2 regions of the Actinosynnema sp. NPDC004786 genome follow, and region 1 is predicted to be linked to the other one. Evidence: riboswitches for the same ligand, from Rfam matches in the RefSeq annotation. Region 1 holds a riboswitch; the other holds the start of a gene.
The links. A riboswitch is a leader RNA that binds a small molecule or an ion and turns the genes downstream of it on or off. The one in region 1 is predicted to bind cobalamin.
Positions count from the first base shown of each region.

Region 2: another riboswitch for cobalamin. It lies ahead of cobN (cobaltochelatase subunit CobN); the one in region 1 lies ahead of ACWEFJ_RS06065 (peptidase).

Region 1 covers NZ_JBSGBG010000005.1:53,377-56,679, forward strand. Annotated here, with positions in the region: gene ACWEFJ_RS06055 (DMT family transporter) at 1-163, opposite strand, end outside; gene ACWEFJ_RS06060 (cytochrome P450) at 363-1,622, opposite strand; cobalamin riboswitch at 1,709-1,841, shown strand; gene ACWEFJ_RS06065 (peptidase) at 1,932-3,242, shown strand; gene ACWEFJ_RS06070 (hypothetical protein) at 3,239-3,303, shown strand, end outside.
Region 2 covers NZ_JBSGBG010000007.1:98,226-101,528, reverse strand. Annotated here, with positions in the region: partial or broken gene ACWEFJ_RS08425 (precorrin-2 C(20)-methyltransferase) at 1-60, opposite strand, end outside; gene ACWEFJ_RS08420 (precorrin-8X methylmutase) at 57-683, opposite strand; gene ACWEFJ_RS08415 (hypothetical protein) at 680-1,690, opposite strand; cobalamin riboswitch at 1,702-1,831, shown strand; gene cobN (cobaltochelatase subunit CobN) at 1,866-3,303, shown strand, end outside.

The DNA of each region.
Region 1 (3,303 bases):
CGCTCGCGCGGGCCAGGACGAGCAGGACGGCCGCGCCCAGCGCGGAGCGCGCGACCGTGATCTGCGCCGGCGACAGGCCGGTCAGGGCCAGGTCGATCCACAGGAAGCAGGAGCCCCACAGCAGGGCCAGCAGTCCCATCCGCACCGCGCCACGTCCGGTCATGAGGCCACCGTCCCCCACGACCGTCTTCAAGAAAAGTGAAACCTCGTGACCGCGCGTTAAGCAGCACTACAAGATCATCCCGAACGTGGAACTCGGGGGTCCCCAACGTTCGACACTCGGGTCCCGGACGTAGGACTCACGCGTGAGTCCTACGTCCGGAACGCGTGTGTCCTACGTCCGGGACCCCCGAGTTCAACGCTCAGCGCGTGTGGACGAACAGCGAGTCCACGCCGTGCACGATCGACGCGGTGCGGAACGCGGGCCGCGCGGCGGCCAGGCGCAGGCCCGGGAACCGGCGCAGCAGCGCGGGGTAGGCGGCGCGCAGCTCCATCCGGGCCAGCTCCGCCCCCACGCACCGGTGCGCGCCGTACCCGAACGCCAGGTGCGACGTCGGCGGCCGGGAGGGGTCGAAGTCCGACGCGTCCTCGCGGTTGGCCGCCGACAGCGACACGATCACCACGTCGCCCTCCTCCACCTGCTGGTCGCCGACCTTCAGCGGGTGCCGGGCGAACCTCGGGAACGCCACCTGCACCACGCTCAGGTGCCGCAGCAGCTCCTCCACCAGCGGCGCGGCGGCCGCGTCGTCGTCACGCATCGCGGCACGCGCCGCGTCGTCCTTCAGCAGCACGATCGCGCCCAGCGCCAGCATCGACGCCGTGGTGTCGAACCCCCCGGTCAGCACGCCGTCGGCCAGGCCCGCCAGCTCGACGTCGCTCACGTCGTCCCCGTGCTGGCGGATGATCGAGCCGATCAGCCCGTCGCCCGGCGACCGGCGCTCGCGGCGCACGATCTCCTCCATGTAGGACAGCGACTCCGAGATCGCGCCCAACGCCTGCCCCGCGCCGCCGAACAGGTCGAACCGCGCCGCCGCCAGCTCCTGGAACCGGTCGCGGTCCTCGTAGGGCACGCCCAGCAGCTCGCAGATCGTCAGCGACGGGATCGGCAGCGCGAACTCCTTGACCAGGTCGACCGGCCCGTCGACGGCCTCCATGGCGTCCAGCCGCTCGGTCACGATCGCGTCGATGCGCGGCACCAGCCGCGACAGCCGACGCATGGTGAACTCCGGCGTGAGCAGCTTGCGCAGCCGGGTGTGGTCGGGCGGGTCGGCGAAGCCGAGGCCGCCGGGCGACTGCTCGATGCGCCCGACCGCCGCGCCGAGCCGCGCGTAGTCGTTGCTGAACGCGCCTGTGTCGGACAGCACCTTCCTCGCCTCGTCCTGCCCCGTGACCAACCACACCCGCAAGCCGAACGGCACCGGGATCCGGTGCACCGCGCCGGCCTCCCGCATCCGCTCCAACTCGGCGACCGGCACCACCCCGTCCCGCTTCAACGGGACCAGCGCCCGGTCCGGGAGCAGCGACAACGCCCGCGAACCGATCTTGCCCAGCACCCACCGCGTCGCCGAACGCCGTGCGACCCACGCCACCAAGCCGTCGCGCACGGACGCCAGAGTCGTCATCGAACACCCCTCTTCCCCAGATCGAATCGACCGACGGTAACCGTACGTAGGGGTGAGCAGCATCGCGCTAGAGGCGGATTGACACGACAGGGTCCTTGACAGACGATCGGCAATCGCGCGCGAAACGGGGGAAGCCGGTCGAAATCCGGCGCTGACCCGCAACGGTAGGCCCCTCCCGGGGACGAGCCCGAACACCCGTCGCGCGTGCCACGCTCCTGACACCGTCGAGGTCAACGGGTCGGAGCCCGGGAAGCGGCGAGCACGGCTGTCCGGGGTCCGCTCGCGCCTTGCGCCCCGGAAAGGCAGAACATGTCGTTGAGACGGACCGCCGCCGTCATCGCCGCCGCCGCTGTCACCGCGCTCGCGCTCGCCCCCGCCGCCCGGAGCCAGGACGAGGCGCGGGCGGTGCCGACGACGGACGCGAGCGACGCCGCCGCGGGGTGGCTGGCCCGGCAGCTCGTCGACGGCGACCACTTCCTCTACCCCGGCACGACCTCCCCCGACCAGGGCTCGACGTTGGACGCGCTGTTCGCGTTCACCGCCGCCGGGGTGGCCTCCGACAGCGCGGACAAGGCGCTCGCGTGGCTCGCCCGGCCGGAGGTCATCGCCAACTACCTGCACTTCGACGACCCCGCCGAGTCGTTCGCGGGCTCCTACGCGAAGCTGGCGCTGGCCGTCCAGGTCCGCGGCGGCGACCCGTCGGACTTCGGCGGCGAGGACCTGATCGCGGGCCTCACCGCGTTGCAGGCCCCGTCCGGCCGGTTCGTCAACAAGTCGCAGTACGGCGACTTCTCCAACGGGTTCAGCCAGGCGTTCGCGGTGCTCGCCCTGGACCGCGCGCAGGGCGCGCCGCGGGCCGCCGTGGACTACCTCGTCGGTCAGCAGTGCGGGGACGGCGGCTTCCCGCTGATCCTGGAGGCCACGCCCTGCGTGTCGCACGTGGACGCCACGTCCATGGCCGTGCAGGCGCTGGTGGCCGTCGGCGACACCGCCGCGGCCGGCGAGGCCCTCGACTGGCTGGAGGGCGTGCAGCAGCCCGGCGGCGGCTTCCGCGACGAGGGCGCGACCGACGCGGGCAACGCCAACAGCACCGGTCTGGCCGCGCAGGCGTTGCGCGCGGGCGGCCGCACGGCCACCGCGGACCTCGCCGTCCGGTTCCTCACCTCGCTCCAGGTCGGCTGCACGGCCGCCGAGGCCGACCGGGGCGCGATCGCGTTCGACGCGACGGGCTTCCAGCATGCCTCGTCGTTGCGCGCCAGCGCGCAGGGCGTCCTCGGCCTGGTCGGCGTCGGCTTCGGCGACCTGACGGCCGACGGCGGCACGCCGGGCACGCCGGTGCTGGACTGCCCGGCCACCACCACGTCGTCGACCGCGGCCACCACCACGAGCACCGACACCACGACGACCACCGGCACCGACGCGACCACCACCACGACGGACGCCTCCGTCACGGCCACCACCACGACCGCCGCGGTGGTGGCCGTGACGGCCAACCGGGGCAACCTGGCCCGCACTGGCGCGGACGTCGGCCCGGCGCTGTGGGTCGGCGCGCTGCTGCTGGTCGGCGGGGTGCTCACGGTCCTGTTGTCGCGCAAGCGGTACGCGGATGCGCGGAAGTGACCGGCCGGTGGGCGCGAGCGCTGACGGCGGCGGCCGTCGTCGGGCTCGCGATGACGAACGC
Region 2 (3,303 bases), on a different contig from region 1:
GACGGTCACCAGCTCCGGGTCGCCCGGACCCACCCCGACCCCGTACAGCCTGCCCGTCATTCTTCCTCGCTCGCGATCGCGTTGAGCGCCGCCGCGGTCATGGCGCTGCCACCCCGCCGACCGCGCACGACCAGGTACTCCAACCCCAGGCCGTTGGCCGCCAACGCGTCCTTCGACTCGGCCGCGCCGATGAACCCCACCGGCACGCCGAGCACGGCGGCGGGTCGGGGCGCGCCCGCCGCGATCAGGTCGAGCAGGTGGAACAACGCGGTGGGCGCGTTGCCGATGGCCACCACCGCGCCCTCCAACCGGTCCCGCCACAGCTCCAACGCCGCCGCGCTGCGCGTGGTCCCCAGCTCCTCGGCCAACCCGGGCACCCGCGGGTCGCCCAACGTGCAGACGACCTCGTTGTCCGCGGGCAGCCGGCGACGCGTCACGCCCGCCGCGACCATCTGCGCGTCGCACAGGATCGGCGCGCCCGCCAGCAGCGCCGCCCGCGCGTCGCGCACCACGTGCGGCGAGAAGTCGACGTCCCCGACCAGGTCGACCATCCCGCAGGCGTGGATCATCCGCACCACCACCCGGGCGACGTCGGACGGGAACCGCGCCAGGTCGGCCTCGGCGCGGATGGTGGCGAACGAACGGCGGTAGATCTCCGCGCCGTCCTTGACGTACCCGGTCACCTGATCTCCTCGTACCCGTCGCCGGTCGCGACGAACTCCACCACGTCGCCCGCCGGGCGACCGCACCGCCGGGCGCAGCCCGACCAGTGCACCCGGCCGGACCCGGTCCGCGCCCGCACCCAACGGGTCGCGTCGGCCCGCACGTCGGCCAGCGACTTCGCGCACCCCGGCCGCCCGGTGCACGCGCTCACGCCGTGCCACGGCGAGTCCGGCGACGTGAACAGGCCGCCGGTGTCGGTCCCGGCCGGCAGCACCAGGCTCCGCCACGGCGTGATCCGCACCGGCACGCCGGCGAGCAGCCGCGCGTCCCACCGCCCGAACGGCACGCCCGCCACGACCACGTCGCCGTGCCCACCGGGTGCGACGGGCGTCACACCGGACGGGATTTTCACGGAACCGGGCTCGCCCAGCGCCGCCGTGATCTTCCGCACACCGCCGTCCACTTCGGACAGCCGCCACGCCTCGCCGCGGATCCCGGCGAACACCCGCGCGGCCGTCACCACGGCGTTCACCGGGTCCGCCACCCGCAGCCCGGAATCGCGCCCGGCCAGGAACAACGCGTCACCGACGAGCCCGATGTCACCCGACAGGCCGCTCACCGCGCCACCCACCGTGACCAGGAACCTCCCCGGCAGGGAGGCCAACTCCGGCGCCGCGAGCAGCGCCGCGTCGAGCGCGTCCACCAGCGCCTGGTTGTCCTCCATCGGCGCGGCGACGATGTTGCGCATCCGCTCGTGCGTCACCGACGGCAGCAGGCCGGCCGCGCGCAGCCGCGCGCCCAGCTCGTGCTCCGCCCCCGGCGCCAAGCCCCTGATCTGCACGTTCGCCCGTGACGTCAGCTCCAGGAACCCGTCGCCGAGGTCCAGCGCGGCGGCACGCAGCACGTCGACCCGCTCGGCGCTCAACGTGCCGCCGGGCACCCGCACGCGCGCCAACCCGCCGTCGGCGGCGCGGTGCACGTCGACGGCGCCGGGGCAGGCGTCCGGGTGAGTTCGCTCCGTGGGCATGGACTGGATGCTAACTGCCGTTAGGGTGACCTCCGAACGGCGAAGCAGCAGGAGGAAGCCGGTGTGAATCCGGCGCGGTCCCGCCACTGTGACCGGGGGAGCCCCCGGGAGTCAGGAACTCCGCTCGCCGTCCCCTACGACCGGGGCGAGGACCCCCGAGGGATGGAGCCCGCACGTGATCCTGCTGTTGTCGACCTCCGACACGGACCTGCTGTCCGCCCGTGCCAGCGGCGCCGACTACCGCCTGGCCAACCCCGCCCGCACCGCCGTGGACGACCTCCCGGCCCTGGTGGAGGGCGTCGACCTGGTGGTCGTGCGCATCCTCGGCGGCCGCCGGATGTGGGAGGAGGGGCTGGACCGGCTGCTCGCGTCCGGCCTGCCGGTCGTCGTGCTGGGCGGCGAGCAGAACCCGGACGCGCCGCTGATGGAGCTGTCGACGGTGCCCGGCGGGGTGTGCGCCGAGGCGCACGCGTACCTGGCGCACGGCGGCGCGGCGAACCTCGCCCAGTTGCACCGCTTCCTGTCCGACACGGTCCTGCTCACCGGCCACGGCTTCGCGCCGCCCGCGCCGACGCCGACCTGGGGCCTGCTGGAGCGGGACGACCAGGCCGACGGGCCGACCGTCGCGGTGCTGTACTACCACGCCCACCACGTGGCCGGGAACACCGCGTTCGTGCACGCGCTGTGCGACGCGATCGTGGCCAAGGGCGGCCGGCCGCTGCCGGTCTACTGCGCCTCCCTGCGCACCGCCGAACCGGAGCTGCTGGCCGAGCTGGCCAAGGCCGACGCCCTGGTGGTCACCGTGCTCGCGGCCGGCGGCGCCAAGCCCGCCGCGGCGTCGGCCGGCGGTGACGACGACGCGTGGGACGTGGGCGCGCTGGCCGCCCTCGACGTGCCGATCCTCCAGGGGCTGTGCCTGACCACGAGCCGTGCCGCGTGGGAGGGCAACGACGACGGTCTGTCCCCTTTGGACACCGCGACGCAGGTGGCGATCCCGGAGTTCGACGGCCGGATCATCACGGTGCCTTTTTCGTTCAAGGAGGTCGACGAGGACGGCCTCACCGTCTACGTCGCCGACCCGGAGCGCGCCGCCCGGGTCGCGGGCATCGCCGTGCGCCACGGCAGGCTCCGGCACGTCCCGCCGGCCGAACGCCGCGTCGTGGTGATGCTGTCGGCCTACCCCACCAAGCACTCCCGCATCGGCAACGCCGTCGGCCTGGACACGCCCGCGAGCGTGGTCCGGCTGCTCGCCGCGATGCGCGACCGGGGCTACGACATCGGCGACGGGCTGCCCGGCGTGGCCGACCTCGACGGCGACGCGCTCATCCACGCGCTCATCGCGGCCGGCGGCCAGGACGCCGACTGGCTCACCGAGGAGCAGCTCCGGGGCAACCCCGTGCGGCTGCCCGCCGCCCGCTACCGCGAGTGGTTCGCCACCCTGCCGGCCGACGCGCGCGAGGAGGTGGAGCGGCACTGGGGCGAGGCGCCCGGCAACCTGTTCGTGGACCGGTCGCGCGACCCCGACGGGGAGATCGTGCTGGCCGCGCTGCGCTCCGGCAACGTCGTGGTCATGGTGCAGCCGCCGCGCGGCTTCGGCGAGAACCCGATCGCCA